Linked DNA regions of Pelagicoccus sp. SDUM812003. The protein of the gene in region 2 interacts with the protein of the main gene of each other region in a pairwise test. Links are inferred from orthologs where the notes say so. Each region holds a gene or a part of one and is shown on either strand. Other genes may lie near its edges. The genes, in order: ftsH and hflC.

The links.
Region 1: the proteins of hflC (region 2) and ftsH interact in binary tests that used the Escherichia coli proteins (3 or more experiments, as listed by UniProt). The link is inferred for Pelagicoccus sp. SDUM812003 from one-to-one orthologs.

What each region holds. Positions count from the first base shown.
Region 1 is NZ_JARXHY010000020.1:55,617-60,132, forward strand. Bases 814-3,775 are described here. They hold ftsH (ATP-dependent zinc metalloprotease FtsH), read right to left. Parts: upstream 3,298-3,775; coding sequence 1,330-3,297; downstream 814-1,329. Other genes in these bases: QEH54_RS20575 (PLP-dependent aminotransferase family protein), read right to left, coding at 814-1,218; tilS (tRNA lysidine(34) synthetase TilS), read right to left, coding at 3,414-3,775. Outside these bases: more of QEH54_RS20575, read right to left, coding at 1-813; more of tilS, read right to left, coding at 3,776-4,516. UniProt on the Escherichia coli protein: Acts as a processive, ATP-dependent zinc metallopeptidase for both cytoplasmic and membrane proteins. Plays a role in the quality control of integral membrane proteins.
Region 2 is NZ_JARXHY010000007.1:282,945-295,545, reverse strand. The notes cover bases 1,976-4,779. They hold hflC (protease modulator HflC), read right to left. Parts: upstream 3,948-4,779; coding sequence 3,003-3,947; downstream 1,976-3,002. Other genes in these bases: hflK (FtsH protease activity modulator HflK), read right to left, coding at 3,971-4,779; QEH54_RS12185 (PGPGW domain-containing protein), read right to left, coding at 2,517-2,945; ligA (NAD-dependent DNA ligase LigA), read right to left, coding at 1,976-2,272. Outside these bases: QEH54_RS12195 (retropepsin-like aspartic protease), read left to right, coding at 1-362; more of ligA, read right to left, coding at 524-1,975; more of hflK, read right to left, coding at 4,780-4,912; QEH54_RS12170 (hypothetical protein), read right to left, coding at 5,117-6,430; QEH54_RS12165 (OprD family outer membrane porin), read right to left, coding at 6,549-7,781; QEH54_RS12160 (methyl-accepting chemotaxis protein), read right to left, coding at 7,828-9,639; QEH54_RS12155 (alpha/beta hydrolase), read right to left, coding at 9,957-10,877; QEH54_RS12150 (TIGR01458 family HAD-type hydrolase), read right to left, coding at 10,943-11,716; QEH54_RS12145 (aminotransferase class I/II-fold pyridoxal phosphate-dependent enzyme), read left to right, coding at 11,884-12,601.

The DNA.
Region 1 (4,516 bases), on a different replicon or contig from region 2:
TCGGCGGGCAGCCTCCTCCAGATCCGCTTTCTGCAGCACCCCGAAGCTGAGTCGTATCTTGTTGCTTCTCTTGCGGTTAGCATCGCATAAGTCACCTGGCACATACATCACGCCAGCTTGGGTGGCATGCGCGTGAAACACCGAATCGAAATCAGTTTCTATGCCACTCGGAGCGTTCACCCAAATATAGAGCCCTCCCCTAGGCTCCTCCCAGGCCCAACCATGAGGCCCGAGCCCCTGAAGCAAGGTTTGGTGCAAACAGAGCATTTTTTCGTGGTACGATTGGCGCAGCGTTTCGAGGCGTTGATCAAACAAGCCCTTCTCGAACACCCTGCACAGGATCGCCTGCGCATAATTGACCGTTCCGAAGTCCTGCTGCCCTTTCACGGCCAGCATGCGATTGAGCCAGTCGCGATGGGTGCAGATGGCGTAGCCCACCTTCAAGCCGGAGGCGAAGGGCTTGGTCAGCGTCGAGGTGTAGAGCAACGGCACTTGCTCCGCATTGGCTTTTTGAATACAGCTTTCAGCCTCGAAGGGTTGCTTGTAGTAAAGCTCTCGATACGCGGCGTCCTCGAAGATGGCGATGGAGCCGCCATGCTCCGCCAGCAACGAAACGATCGCGTCCTTGCAGTCGGAGCTCACGCTATGTCCGCTCGGATTCGCGAAATAGCTGACCAGGTAGACCGCCTTCACTCGGGCCAGCTCTCCCTTATCGGCGAAGCCCGCGAGCTGCTGGCGCAGTCCCTCGACATCTACATCTCCATCCGAGCCCATGGGCATAGGAACCGCCTCGACCCCTAGTCCACGCAGCATTTCCAAAAACACGAAGTAGGTCGGCTGCTCGACCAGCACCACGTCTCCAGGATCGCAAAGCGTCTGCACGGCGAGGTAGAGAGATTGCTGCGAACCGTTCGTGACGAGGCAATTCTCGGCCGAATAGGCGCCTGGCATACGCCCATCCTGACGTTCCAAGCGCGACACGATCTGCTGTCGAAGCTCCAGGCGGCCTTGATTGGCTCCGTATTGCAGCACGGATCGATTTCCCTCCTCGCCGAGTTCGACCGCGACCTTGGTCACTTCTTCCAGCGGCAAGGTGTCGTTGTCGGTGAATCCGGCAGCTAGGCTGAGGAGTTCCGGTCGCTCAATCGCCATGGTCATCAATCGAGCGATATCCGACTCGACCTGACGGGAACCTAATTGGGAAAATGCAAGAGACATTTCGAGGAGGGAATGCCAGCCGAGCGGCTGGTTGCGAAAACAAAAAAAAGACAGCGGCGACTTTCTCGCCACTGTCTTTCAAACTCAATGAAAGAATTGCTTGCGCCGATCCTAGGCCATCGAAGTCGCCCCATCCACTGCGGGAGGAGGCGTATCCTTGGCGGAGTTCTTGGAAGCCTTCTTTTCCTTTTCCGCAGCTTTCGCCTCAGCAGCGATTGCTTCGTCGAGCTCGGTCTTGGAGGAGATCACCTCCGATCGGATCTCTCCATGCTCTAGGATTTCGTCCACGTGCTTGCCTTCGATCGTCTCGTACTTGAGCAGCGCTTCGGCCAGCACCTCTAGCTCCTTGCGCTTCTCCTCGATCAGCTTCTTGGCCCGTTCGAACTCCTTGTGAATGATGTGGCTCACTTCCTCGTCAATGCGCTCAGCCGTCTTCTCGCTGAAGTGCTGGGTGCGGTTGATCTCGCGACCGAGGAAGATCTGGTCCTGGTTTTCGCCGAAGGCGATTGGTCCCAGGTCGCTCATGCCATAGTGGCAAACCATGTCTCGGGCGATCTTGGTCGACTGGGAAATGTCCGCCTGGGCTCCAGTGCTGTAGTCCCCGGTCACGATTTCCTCGGCGATGCGACCGGCGAGTCCGACCGCGATCATGTCGTGCATCTGGTTGCGTGACTTTCCGAGAACGTCCTTGGTCGGGGCGAACATGGCCATGCCCAGGGCCCGCCCGCGCGGCAGGATGGTCACCTTGTGCAAGCGCACGTCCTTGTCCTTCAGAATGGCCCGCACCAGGGCGTGGCCCGCTTCATGGTACGCGGTGGAGCGCAAATCCTCTTCGTCGACGACGCGTCGGCGCTCCCGGCCAAACGAAATCTTGTCGCGGGCTTCATCGAGGTCGATGTTCTCCACGCAGTCCTTGCCCTTGCGAGCGGCAGTCAGCGCGCCCTCGTTGAGCAGGTTCGCCAGATCGGCGCCTGCAAACCCCGGGGTCACGCGAGCGATCGCCGATAAATTCACTTCGTCGCTTAGACGGATCTTCTTGGCATGCACCTGTAGGATTTCCTCGCGGCCCTTCAAGTCCGGCAGGTCCACCACCACTTGGCGGTCGAAGCGGCCAGGACGGAGCAGAGCCTTGTCGAGAACGTCCGGACGGTTGGTCGCTGCGATCATGATGACACCTTCGGTGGTGTCGAAACCATCCATCTCGACCAGCAAAGAGTTCAACGTTTGCTCGCGCTCGTCGTTTCCGCCGCCAAGTCCAGCTCCACGCTGGCGACCGACGGCGTCGATTTCATCCACGAAAATCAAGCAAGGGGCGTTTTTGCGGCCCTGCTCGAACATGTCGCGCACTCGGCTGGCTCCTACGCCCACGAACATTTCCACGAAGTCCGAGCCGCTGATGGAGAAAAACGGCACGTCCGCCTCGCCGGCCACCGCTTTCGCGAGCAGCGTCTTACCGGTACCGGGCGGGCCGACCATCAGGATGCCCTTGGGAATCTTGCCGCCCATGCGCTGGAACTTCTTAGGGTCCTTCAGGAAGTCGATCACTTCACGCACCTCTTCCTTCGCTTCGTCGCAGCCTGCCACGTTGGCGAAAGTGACCTTGTCCTTTTCGCGAGTGAGCAGCTTCGCTTTGCTCTTGCCGAAATTGAGAGCTCCCTTGCCCGCCATGCGCAATTGACGGACGAAGAGGAAGTACAGCAAGCCGATGACGAGGATGAACGGAATGATGCCCGCCAGCAGCTGAGGCAGGAAGGTGTTGGGACTCGACTCGGCGAACAGGCCGCTAGACTGCAGAATGTCGTAGTTGGACTCCGACAGGCGCCCCTTTGCGATGAAGGCCCGATTCGGGTTCATGGGCGTCCCGTCGGGGCCGACGCTTGACATCTCCGACTCCGGGAGACGCATCGTGCCCACGATTTCGTACCAGTCCGAACCGCCGTTAGGCATCGGAGATATTTTGCCGCCAACGATGCGACCCTCCTCGGTCAACGAAATGACCTGGGCCATCGAGATCGGATCCGCGTTCCCCGTCTTGCTCGACTGGAACCAGATGGTTAGCATCACTGCTATGATAGCCACCCAAATAAGGATGACCTTAGGCTGAAAGCGTTCTGGCGGACCTTTTCCGGCACCGCGACGATTAGGACTGTTATTTTCGGGCATTAAGTTTTGAGAAAGCTATTCAAAGTTGAGTCTCATCGGGCGTAAGTCAACCGCAAGGCAACGCAGCTTTCAGCGGTGACAACACGATCCGCGCCAGGCGGCAATCCAGGCGCCCAGACGATTTCCCCCGTCTCCAGCGCGCAAATTGGCAATCGGTCCCTCTCCTCCAGTGGTATCTTACGTTTGATGAATAACGATTTGAGTTTCCTTGGCGACGATTTTCCGTGGGGTTTGAATGCATCGCCCGGGAGCCTACGTCTGACCTCTATGGCGCCGCTTTGTTGCGCCGTCCATTCGATTGTCGCCCCGAGATCGTCGTTATTTTTTCCAGTTTTTAGCCGTAAAAACAAATCCCTACTCACTTCCACCAATTCCGAGGAAAGCGCCGCTCCATCAGGCAGATAGGCCCGACAGCCGTGCGGCAGCCGAAAGCCCTGCCAGGACGAAGCCGATCTACCAGCTGCAGCGAAGATGCCGACGAATTCGCCAGTCACCGATAGCCGAGTTCGCGGCGATACGCTCCACGATTCCTCGATCCGCGCTTCGATAGCTTGCAGTGCTCCATCGGCGATGGGAGCGGGCAACTCGGCGGCCATTTCCTCCGATGCTGCGACGAGTCGGTGCAACAGCCGTCGGCGCACCCCTTGCGGAAACCTCAGCAGAGCCTGCACCGACAGGGACTTAGCATCCGCGTCCCAGGCTTCGCTCCAGGCGGCGTCGCTTAGGGTCTCCAGCGCCTGCCAGTCCTCCTCCAGCAAGGCCCGAGACCGCTTGATTCCCGCCAGCACGGAGGAGCGATCGCAAGCGCTGTTCCATGCTGGCAAAACCGTATCCCGCAAACGACTACGATAGTTTCTACCGCCCTCATTCGACGAGTCCTCGCGCCAGTCGCCGCCCGCGCTCCGCAAAGCGGCGCGAATCTCCTCTCTGCTGAAATCGAGCAATGGTCTCAAAAACTGGATACATCCGTCGGGCTCGGAAACGGGACGTGGAGCGCACAATCCCTGGATGCCGCTCCCGCGCGAAAGCCGCATCAGAATGGTTTCGAGAGCATCGTCGCTGTGATGCCCAGTCACTACCCAAGCCCTTTCCTGGCCGAGCTCGCTCGCTGCGCGTCTAAAAAACGCCAGCCGCG
Region 2 (12,601 bases):
ATGTACAAATCGAAGGACGCCCGATGCGGATGTTTCTAGATACAGGCGGTTATACGATTCTGAACGCCTCTTTAGCTGAAGAGCTTGGGCTCGAACTCAAAGAGACCGAAAACGATGCGACTTGGCTATCGGGAGCTAGAGACAAGAGATGGACCACGAATGTCGACCTAAAGCTGGGGGAGTTGAGAATTACGGACTATCCAGTGAGCTGTGTAGACCTCTCCAGTTTCGAACGATTTTCCAAGAGCAACGGAATCGAGGAATTTGGAGGCGTGATCGGATCCGACTTACTCGAGATTCTGCGATCAACGATTCATTATGAAACCTCGCGACTATCCATCAAACGTCCTAAACGGCAATGAGCAGGTCAACACCAGTCGCCGCTGACACCCCGTGACACGTTTCGGGCTACTTTACGTGTAGAGCAACAGGGGGAGCAGCTTCCTTCCCAATACCATGCAAACCTTACGGGCCTTAACTCTTCGCGAGAGCGTTCTCGCTTGCCGCCAGGAAGACTTGCGCCTCAGCGCCGGACCTGGGGATTCACTCCTTGATCAAGCAGGTCATTGATCGTCGCTCGCAAATCCGTTTGCTCGAGGCTACGCTTGAGACTTCTAGCAGCGATGGAGCTGAGATTCCATTTTTCCATCCCCTCTTCGGTTTCCAAGCACGAGGGATCTAGCTTACTCAAGACATCGAGCGAACCAACAGCCAAAGCCAACTCCTTGCTGCCTTTCTCTCCCAAGTCCGGAACGCTCAATCCAGCAATGAAGCGCCATAGCTCTGCCGTCCGCGTTTCATTGATAGCCTCTTGTATCTTCTGAGCGGATACATCGCTAACACCCAATGCTTCAATCAACCGTTTCGAATCCAATCGATAAAAATCAGATGCACGGTCGATAGCTCCAGAAGACCTGAGGGCTCGAATCGTGGCTGGACCTATTCCTCTTATGAAGACTCCCTGACGGGAAACGAAATGCTCCAATCGTCGTTGCACTCGTCCGTCACAGTACCAATTCGGGCAAGAAGGATAGCCTTTCGAAGAAGGCTCGATTAGGTAGGTCCCGCACCAGGGGCATTCTTTCGGAGGGACTACAATTCGGCAATCCGAGTCTCTGAAAGAGAGATCGACCCGCAATACGCTGGGAATCACCGCCCCAGCCTTTTCCAAAACCACCATATCGCCGATCCGCAAATCCAATTCCGCGATGGCTTGAAACGAGTGCAGGGCAGCTCGCCGGACGAGGCTCCCGTCGACTTCCACTGCCTCCAACTGGGCAACCGGCGTTATTCGTCCCGTTCTTCCTATTTGCACGTCAACCCCAAGAAGCTTGGTACGAACATGGTTCTCTCGAAACTTGCACGCGATCGCCCAGTTGGGATAGCTGGTCGAAGATCCCAGCTCTCGCTGCCGGCGGATATCGTTTATCTTCAAGACAAGTCCGTCGGTATAGAATGGATACAACCCTCTTTCGCTATTCACTTCATGAATGAGCTTTTCGAGTTCGCTATTAGACCTCGCTATCCGAAAGACCTCGAGAGCAGGAACACCCCATGCGGCGAAACGTTGATAAAGGGAAAGCTGAGACATCGGATTGTCGTCCTCTGGAAGATAAGCTCCGATTCCAAATGCGAGAAAGGACAAAGGCCTACCGCTCGCCTCCTGAGCGCTCTCGAGTTTGAGCGATCCCGCCACCAAGCTGCGGGGCAGCGAAAAAGGTTCCTCACCCATTTCCATCCTTCGCACGTTGAAATCGTAAAAGGCCTTTCGACTGACGAATACTTCTCCCCGTATTTCGACCAGCTCCGGAGGATTCGCGGATAGAAGTCGCTCCGGCAACAGGGACATCGCTAAAACGTTTTGTGTAACATTTTCTCCAATACGACCATTCCCTCTAGTAATCGCTCTATCTAGTCGTCCTTCGACATAGACGACACTCAATGCGACACCATCGAGCTTTGGCTCCACTAGAATCTCCAGACCGACATTCCCTGGCATCTGAACGGACTCGACGAATCGCTCCAGATCCGCCTTCTCGTAAGCTTTTCGCAAGCTAAGCATAGGCACCCGATGCGACGCATCTGCGAAGCGACCAGTTCGGTCATCACCCACGCCTACAGGATTGGTCTCCTCAGCTAGCTCGGGAAAGCGTTCCAACAGCTCGTCCAGCTCCAACTTAAGCAAGTCGTAATCACGATCGCTAATCTCCGGCTTCGCTTTTCGGTAGTACAAGTCATCATGATACGCGATCAGGCGTCTCAGCTCCGCCACACGCGACGAAGCGGGAACGGGCGCTTGATTGGACTCGGTGCATCGATCCTCTAGAGACGAAACCGAGTTCTTCGATCGACTCTCGCCTAGCGTCGAGCTCGCGAGACAGAAAGAAAGAAACGAAATCAGAAAAGCCTGAAAAGGCAGGCATACGGGAAGACGTTTCTTGTGGGGATAACAAGAACAAGAGGGATTCACAGGCTCTATTTCGCCCAATGGGGCGAAACATGTCCACAAAAAGATTTCAACGAGTCGGCAGTCTGGCTGGCAGTTTCAGAGGAGGTTTGCCCGCTTTTCTCCGTATCCATGATACGGAACGCCGCACTCCCCCTACCCGCAGGATTCGTATCTGCAGTATCCTCTTTCCTGGGAAATCGATCAGAGTGATTCCGATCAGCATAGTGAGCAAGCCCTGTCCAGGGAGCACCAGCATAGCAAGTCCCATGAAGAGCAGAATCAAGCCCAGCAGATTCTTCAAAACTCTCCCGAACATTCGCGCGATGCCGACATCGGTTCTTATTCGATCAGGCCTTGTCAGGAAGTCGCTGGGCATGAGGATTATCAGCAGAGGTACAGCGATCAAGGACGCTACGAAAGTGAAGACGCTAGCAGCCGCCAATACGAGCGTCAGCTGTTCATTCGCTTCGATCCATTGGAAAACGGAATTCATCATACAGAAAAGCCGCATCCGGTTTTCGGATACGGCGATAAAGTTAACAGTCGTTCGAGCCTAGTCGATTTGCTTCAGATACTTAAAAAGGTCGCTCTCCGTGGTGAGCACCATAGTCGTATCGTCGGACAGGATCTTCTGGTAGGCCTCCAGCGACTTGACAAACTCGTAGAACTCCACCGCGTCGCGCGATTGGTTATAGGCGTTCGCGTAGATCTCGGAGGCCTTCGCGTCAGCGGAACCGCGAATCTCCTGCACGCTACGATAGGCTTCCGATTCGATCTTCTGCAGCTCGCGTTCGCGGCTGCCGGTGATTTTCGCTGCCTCGCCCGCGCCCTCTGAGCGATAGCGTTCGGCAATCTGCTGGCGTTCGGAAATCATGCGTTCGTAGATCTGCTGCCGTACGCTCTCGTTGTAGTTGATTCGTTTGAACCGCACGTCCAGAAGCTCGATGCCGAATTCGACGAGTTTCGGGGCGGCGTTGGCGAGAATCTCCTCCTCGATCTTTCCACGTCCCTTGACGATCGCGCCGAGTTTGCCCACCGCGCCCTCGATCGCGTAAAGCTCCTTGGGCTCGCGGTTCTTGTCCGAGCGCACCATTTCGATCAGCTCATGATTCGCCACGGCGCTACGGGTCTCGGAACCGAGAATGTTGTCGATGCGCGACTGGGCGCTGCGCTCGTTGCTCAGGCGAAGAAAGTACTGTTTGGCGTCCGATATTCGCCAGCGGCCATAGGTGTCGACGAGGATGTAGGTTTTCTCCTTGGTAGACATCTCGTGCGGGCGTCCATCCCAATTGAGTATCCGCTTATCCATGACATTCACTTCCTGAATGAACGGAATTTTGAAGTGAAGACCAGACTCGGTGATGGCCTCGCCGACCGGCTTCCCGAACTGCGTGATGAGCACCTGCTCGGTTTCGGAAACGGTGAATACGGAGTTATAGACGACGAAGGCGCCGACGACGATGACGAGGAGAGCAACGATTTGTGCAATTGATTTCATGATACTTTTATTTCCTTAGGTTGCTACTTGCGCTCGGTGGAGATCTGCATCAGAGGCAGGATCTGATTCGCGTCCTTATCTACGATGATCTTGCGCTCGATGCCTGGCAGCACCTCCTGCATCGTCTCCAAATAAAGCCTACGCTTGGTCACTTCGGGAGCTTTGAGGTATTCCTCCAATACGGCGTTGAAGCGAGCGATATCGCCCTCCGCCTCATTGACGCGTTTGAGAGCGTAGCCCTCTGCGGCTTGGATGCGCTGTTCGGCCTGACCACGGGCTCGCGGGATGACTTTGTTGTATTCGCCATTGGCGATATTGATCGCCTTTTCGCGCTCCTGCTGGGCCTGGTTGACCTCATTGAAGGATGGGCGAACCGGCTCGGGTGGATTCACATCCTTGAGCTGGACTTGGTCGATGCTCAGCCCCAATCCGTATCGGTTAGCCAGGTCCTGCATCATAACGAGCGACTCGTTCTCGATCTCCTGGCGTCCAATGGTGATCACTTCGTCAACGGTACGGTCTCCGACCACCGCTCGCATGACCGACTCCGAGATGTGGCGCATGGTGACCTCCGGATCTCGCACCTCGAAGAGGAAGGAACGCGGGTCTGCGATGCGGTATTGAACGGTCCATTCCACGGTAGCTGCGTTGAGATCGCCCGTGACCATGTTTCTTTCCCGACGCTGCTCCGTAGCGGAATTGGAGTATTGGGTCGGGTTGGTGGCTCCCGGCGTGCCAAAGCCGAACTCGAGCTGCAGCTGGCGTTCGACAGGCAGCACGTATTTCTTTTCAATTCCAAACGGCAGCTTGAAGTGCAGCCCAGATGGAGTGGTGCGCACGTACTGCCCGAATCTCAGGATGACTCCCTGAGACTCCGCGGGAACGGTGTAGAAACTGGTAAAACCTCCGACCGCCAAAAGAAGGACCAGCGCGATGCCAGCCAGCGAGCGGATAGACCCGCCCATGTTCTTGAGGTTGTCAGACACGTTGATTTCGAATTTCTCTGCCATATGCTTAGGGGTGTGTCAGGTGAACTGAGAGAGAACAACGGAAATCGCGTTCACCGCCACTGCGCGATGGCGGGGGACAAATGACTCACGCCCCACTGCTCATGCCAAGAGCATGGCGAGCTCCGCTCGAAACCCGCTGCAAACCTCCGTATGGACGAGCTAACGATCGACTTCGCTCGACAAATGCGTGTAGGTCTGCCGAAAGCGGCCCTTTCGCAGATCGACCTTCGTCTGGCCGTCCTCCGGATCCTCGAAGAAGCGAAGGCTCAACTCGCCGTTTTCCGACACGAAGGTCGAATCCCCAGCGGGAATCATTGGCTCGTTCTCCCAATCCTGATACTGCCAACGGAATCCGCCATTCTCGATGACGAAGTAGTGCGGATCGTCGTTTTCGCGAATATAGACGCCCTTGAGATGCTTGTAGTCGTCCAAGTCGTAGCTCTGCAGCGGGATCGGAGCGATGTAGGGATCTTTCGCATACTCTTCATTCGCCACCTTTTGCGCTTCCACCGCATCGATCGCCCAGTCCACCTTGTCACCCGGCAGGATGCGCCCTCTCGGCATTTGCGATCCGACGTAAGCATCGAACAAGGCCTTCAGGTCGCCTTCGTTGAACACGCCCTGCTGCTCGAGTATGGAGGCATAGAAGATGCCCTTCCGAATCCCCTCGAACATGTCTTTGATCATCGGCTTGAAAGTCGCGATGGCCCCGCGCACCAGAGCTCGTTTGAAGAACCCGACCTTCTCGCGCTTCATCATCGCTGGCAGAGCTTCCTTGATCAGCTCGTTGAGCGAGCTTCTGGGCGGCAGATAGAAAACCCAGTCGAATTCGCTGATCGTGCCCTGCTGCAAGCCCTCGACACTCGTGTTTCTCAAGCGCTCATCGATTCGTCGTTCGTCGAATCCCTCCTCCCAAGCCAAGGTGTAGAGAGCCGACGCTATGCCATCCAGCGGCAAGGGAAACGCGCTCACCAGCACAGTTTCGTCGATATCGATCTCCTCCCCTTCATCCTCGTCGAGGTCGATATGGATAGAGTCCCTCCAGTCCTGAAGCTCCTTGCCCAGCGTGAGCCCCATTCGCTTGAGCTCCGGACTGGCCGCCTCCGATTCCGCGAGCTCCAGAAAACGCCTGAATACGAATACCGGATGCGGCTCGTCCGACTCGCCGATGATCACAAGCCCCGCTCCAGGAGACCTTTCCAAGGTCACGTAGACCACCTCGATAACCGCATGGGCCACTTTCAGAGCATAGCGCCGATCCGCATTGCTGCGGGCGAACACGGTTATGGGAATTTCCTCGCCGACGACCTCGAACGGATCGAGCTGATAATAATCTTCGAAAACCTTGCCGCCTCTTAGCGATTGGGCGAATCCGGGCGAAGCGCCCGCCACCACCAACAGCAGCGCGGCAGCGAGGATTCGGCACGAGTTAAGACGGTGCGGTAGATTGAGGAGGAGGATACGAGGTGTCATGGAGCGTTGGCTTGGATTGGCAGTGTACCACCTCCCTACACCACAACTCCCAGCAGGTTTCAAAAAAATCCCGCAAACCTAAAGGCCTGCGGGACGTCACGAAACGCTGCTAAGTCGTTTAGAAGTCGTAGCCGACGAAGAGGCGCAGGTCGGTCGCGGTCTGGCTGGACCGGCTGTCGGCGAAATCGCGATGCCCGTAGCCTCCCTTGAACGCAGCCCAAAAGCTGTTTTGAAAGCTGTACTTCGCCACCACATCGAACTCCTGCTCTTTACGGTCCTCGTGCTCGGCTCCCACCAGGACGTTGACCAAGGTCCAAGGCCCGGTCTTATAGACGGTCTTCAGGTGCAAGGAATCCGCGCCCGCTTCGAATTGGCTGGTGTACCAGAGCAAGGTGGCATCGATAGAGAACGATGTGCGAAAAGGGACCGAAAGGTTGGAATCGTTCGCGATATGGGTCCAACCCGCGTCCATCGTCAAGCCGCCCTTCCTGTATCGAAGATTCAACTCAGAAGCTCTTGCCTGATGATCCGACATGAGTCCGCTTCCGTCGCCATCCTGCTGGACGAAGTGTCCTGAAAGGATCCACGACGAGGCGTCCGAAGTCGTCGCGATGGCGTACTCGGCCTTTAGGCCGACGTTGTTGTAGAAATCGTTCGCGAAGTAGTCATATGCCGTGAGATCCAAGCGCTCGCTCTGTTTCCAGTTCGCGGATACAAACTGCACGCCATCATCGCTTCCCCCGAAACCGAGGCGTTCACTCAAGCTCGAAAACTCGGCCGTGAGCGTCGAGGTCCCATCTTCGCGACACGGCCAGGCGCTGTACCGTTCGATATGCCCGAAATCGACCTGCAGCCCGTCGTAAGGGCTCGTCTTCATCACCAGCCCTTCGATCGACTGGGCCTTATGGCGGATCTTGTAGGCCGCGAAGAAATCGTAGGCGATCGCCTGACGCCCCAGGACCAGCGAAGCGCCCTTGGGGCCCAGATTCGCGAAGTTAAGATCCAAGTAGAGCTCGTTGAGCACTCTGGTATCGTCGTTGGAAAGCCAATACGGAGCGCCTTCGCAGCCGTTTTCAGCGACGTTTTCCACGTGAATGTACTGACCGCGGGCCGAAACGGTATCCGTCAGCTTCGCGTCAGCGTTCAGAGTGATCGATGCGCTTGCGCTCTCCCCCTTGGCATCGCCTCCGTAGTCGCGTCCCATCATGATGAGCAGAGCGGAGCCGCTCAGATCCACTCCTGGGATCAGCTCGCGCTCGGCTCCCATGGTTTCACCAGTCGCCGCCAACCCGGTCAAGAGAGCCGCCAATGTCCCGTAGCGAAGAGGTTTGTTTCCTAGTCCTAATCTCATGTTCGTTCGATTTGAAATGAATGGCGCCCGATTCGCTCAGGCGTCCTCAATTGAAGAGGTCGACCGGCATGCCGTCCGTGCGTCGCCGATTCGCATTTCCCTTCGGGGAAGGCGAAAAGTCTGCGAAGCCGTCGTCTGAGCTATTCCAGTTTTTGGATACGTTCGCTTTCGACTGCTTCTTTCCATCGATCACGCTGAGGAGCTGGCCAACAAACTCGCGCATTTGCTCGGCCTGGCCTTTCAGCTGCTCGGCTGCCGCGGCGCTCTCCTCGGAGCTCGCCACATTGTCCTGGGTCACCTTGTCGATGGTCGACATGGAGCTGCTGATCTGCTGAATGCAGGCTGCCTGTGACGTGGAGTCCTCGGAGATCTCGCTCATGTGGCTCGCCACCTGATGAGCAATCTCTAAATTACTACTCATTGATTCCGCAATTTGGGCGTTCAGATGCGAGACCTGCTGCACCGACTCGTAGGAGCGATTGATCAGCTCGCCAGAAGTGCGCGCCGCAGAGGCAGCCTTGCCCGCGAGAGCTCTGACCTCCTCAGCTACCACGGCGAATCCCATGCCCGCTTCGCCAGCCCGAGCAGCCTCGACGGCGGCGTTCAAAGCCAGCAGGTTGGTCTGAAACGCGATCTCGTCGATCGTCTTGACTACCTTCAGCGTTTCGGAGGCGGTGCTAGTGGTTTCCCGAATCGCCTTCTGCGACTGCTCGATGCGACGGCTCACCTCGTTGAGGCTGCTGATAGCGGTCTCGTTGAGCATGCGCGATGCGCTGTCGGCCTTTTCCGCGTTTCCGTTGGTCTTTCCGGCGATCTCCGAGAGCGAGGCGGAAGTTTCCTCCACGGACGAAGCCTGTTCGGAGGAGCTCTTGGAAAGCAGCACGCTGGTGGACGCGACCTGCGCGGAAGCGGAGCTGACCTGGGAAGCGGATTCCTCCAGCCCGTCGATGATGGTATTGATGGGACGCACGATGCGAACGGCCAGCCATGTTATTACGACCGCCGTGATGACGCAGATGATCACCAAAACAAGAATCGACTCCCGAGCCACCGCTACCAAAGGAGCGAATACGTCTTCGTTGTAAGCCGTGACGCAGAAAACCCAGCCCGTAGACTCGACGCGTTTCATGGCGCCGATCTTGGGCTTGCCCTCGAACTCGTAGTCCACGAAACCATCTCCCTTCTGCAAGGTGATGCGGCCCCACTCGTGCTTCGAAATGTCGAGCGTGGCGATGTATTCACTATTCGGATGCGATACGATCAAGCCATGATCATCTGAAATGTAGGCATAACCTTCTTCGCCCACCTGGATATCGGAAACGAATCGCTCGAAGATGTATGTCAGCGAACAATCGACCACGAGATTGGCGTCGGGCCCCATCGGCACCGTAGCGAGCAAGCAAGCCTTCGCCTGAGCCTCGTCGTATCCGATGTCCGTATACAGGCTCCCAACCTCTCGTGTATTCAGAAGCCTGCGCATCAGTTCCAGACGCGACGCGGGAGGTTCTTCGGAACTCGAAAGCAGTTTTCCGTCCGTAGAGACGATATAGATCGAATCCGCGTAGGCGGCGCTCTTCGCCACGCGACGAAGCTTCATGGGAAGCTCAGCCCGGTCCTCCACGGAAGAGAGATCATCGGAAAACTGGTCCGCCCAATTAGCCAATGTCGCCCGGCGCTCCTGGAGCCATGCATCGAGCTCGCTTGCGGCGCTGCGAGCTTGCTGGATGCTTTGAGATTCGATGCCGCTTTTGAGGGCATCGCTGAACACGAAATAGTTCACCGTCGCAAGCGTGCCCATCCCGGTCAGAATGAGAGCAAGGGCGCTGTAGAGAATCTTATCTCGAAGTTTGAGAGTCATGCTAGTGGAAGATTAAGGGATTCTAGTCAAACAAGTGTAAACGCTACTGAACGATAAGCGCTTACACTTAATACGAGTCACCCTCATCGGTGAACTAGGTACCAACTTAATCTGATACAATCGATCAGTCGCCCTATGCAGGAGTTTGCAGAGTCGCTAATGTCTGCGATTAGCCTTCTGGGAGGGAGATCCGCTCTCATGAGCGCTCAAAAAGTCCCTATCGCCTAGGGTTGATTCCAGGTGCTAGGCCTTGTGGTTTCGAAATGAGCTCGAAACGCGAACGAAGCCGTATTTCGGCGAACGAGCGACGGAAGAGTCTAGTCCAAGCTCAGTTCCTTGATCCAACGGGCGCAGAGTTCAGGCCACTCGCCGAGCCGACCCTTGTTGATCGCCAGCGAATAGCCGTGCCCGCCGTACGGATACAGATGCATTTCGGTTTCGACCTCGTTCTTCAGCAGGGCTTCGTAAAACCTCAGGCTGTTCGCCACCGGCACAGCTCCGTCGTCCGATGAATGCACGAGGAAGGTGGGCGGCGTGTCGGGGCCGACCTGGAGTTCGTTGGAGAACTCCTGCACCCAATCCGAAGGCGGATCCTCTCCCAGCAAGTTGTTGCGCGAGCCCATATGGGTCACGGACTCGTCCATGGAAATAACCGGATACAGCAGCGCCATGAAGTCGGGACGGCAGCTCATCCTCTCCACTTCGTCGAGCGCTTCCGGATCCCCGAGGTCGAAATGGGTTCCAAGAGTGGACGCCAAATGTCCGCCAGCGGAAAACCCGATCACGCCGATGCGATCCTTTTGATAGCCCCAATCCTCGGCATGGAAGCGAGCGAGGCGCATCGCACGCTGAGCATCCATCAACGGCGTCAGGCGCGGCTGCTCGTTGCTCTCATCCTCAGGCAGCCGGTATTTCAACACGATGGCGGCGATGCCGTTGGCGTTTAGCCATGCGGCGATATCGGTGCCTTCCCAGTCGTAGGCCAGAAAGCCGTACCCGCCTCCAGGGCACACCAGCATGGCATCGCCAGTGGCGTTGCTGCGGGACGGGAGGCGGACCTCGATGCTCGGCTCCTGCACGAGCGTGACGCTGAGGATATCGCCCTCGTAGTGCGTTTCCTCCAGTTCGGAAGATCGATGGTTGGGCGGAGTCTCGTTCCAGAGCGGGATCGTTACGGGCGAAGAAGGCATAGCGAGCAGCATTGACGGAATGAAAAGGGCGATGAGGGAACGGAGCATGGTTGCGGATTGAGACGACAAATATGCCGCAATGCAAGGCTCTCTCCGGCAACCTCTTCCGTATTTCAACCCAATCGATCCGGCAACTGCGCAATACTGTCGAGCACGAAGTCCGGACGCACCGAGCTGCGCGAAACCAGCTCCGGACGATACTTGCCCGTTTTCACCAGCACCCCTTGCAGCCCGCTCGATTGGGCGCCTCCCACATCCGCCTCGATGTCGTCGCCCACCATGGCGACCTGATCGACCTCCAGCTCCATGGAGCCCACCGCCTGCTGGAAGAACGAGCTGGTCGGCTTGCCGACCACAGTGGCTTTCTGGTCGGAAACGTGCTCCAAAGCGGCCACGAAGGCCCCGATGTCCATGCGCAAGCCATTCTCGTCCTGCCAAAACTTGTTTCGATGCATGCACAGCAGTTTTGACCCGCGCATCAGCATGTTGAATACATCGTTGAGCGTTTCGTAATCCCAGTTCGCTCCGATGTCGCCAATCACCACATAGTCCGGCGTATCCGCGTCGAGCTCGAATCGGGAAAACTCCTTTTTCACCGTATCCCTCACCAAAAGGTGCAGACTAGGACTCCCTCGCGATTCGAGAAAGCGCTTGGTCGCTGACACTGCGGTGAAAAGACAGGACGCCTCCACGGGTAACCCCAGCCCCTCCAGCTTCTCCATCAGCTCGACTTTCGTCTTAGTCGTGGTGTTGGTGACGAATCGAAACGGGATGTCTCGCTTCTGCAGTTCCCGCAGGCAGGACCTGGCCCCGTCAAGCAGCTTCCCGCCCACGTAGAAAACGCCATCCATATCGAGCAAATAGCCCTTCGCATTTATGGTATCCATTCCGATCGCTCCTTTCCGTTTTTTCCTCTCGCTCAACCTACACCGACTTTCGGAGAGGTCAAAAAGCCCACGCCGGTATATCGAGGAACAAACCGTCGGAGCGATTTCGCCCCGACCGCCCATATGGCGCGAAAACTGGTTTCGGGGAACGAAAAGATGTCTCACCTATGAAACGACGCGACTGGCTCAAAAACGCTTCGATCGCCGCCGGGGCGGCCGCATTCAGCCCACGAATCCTTTCTGGGCAGGAAGGTGGCGCCGCGAGCTCGGCCCGCGACTTCGTCAACCTGTCCATAAACGAAAACCAGTTTGGTCCCTCTCCGCGGGCTATCGCTGCGGCGCAAGCCAACGCCAAGTTCGGCCACGAGTATCCGCTGGAGACGCAAGATCAGCTCAAGCGCCTCATCGCCGCGCGCGAAAAGGTCCGCCCTTCTCAAGTCATCTTGGGAGCGGGGTCCTCCGACGTGCTGATGGGCATGTCCAACGCGCTCGGCGGAAGAGGCGGCAACATCGTCAGCTCCGATCCGTCGTTCGGTCCGCTGATGGCCTGGGCAGCGAAATTCGGCGTCGAGCACATCAAGGTGCCATGGACCGAAAACGGCGAAGTCGATCTGGAGCGTATCGAGCGGTCAATTACAGATGAAACGCAGATCGCCTACATTTGCAATCCGGAGAATCCCGTGGGCACCGTCATCTCAAAAAGCGAGCTAGCCGCCTTCTGCCGCCGCGTGTCCGAGCGCTGTCCGGTTCTGGTTGACGAAGCGTATCTCGACTTCGCTGGGGACGCAGACCAGCTAGGCATGATGGACTGCGTCCGCGAAGGCCTTCCCGTGGTGGTGCTGCGAACCTTTTCCAAGGCCTACGGCTTAGGAGGTATGCGAGTGG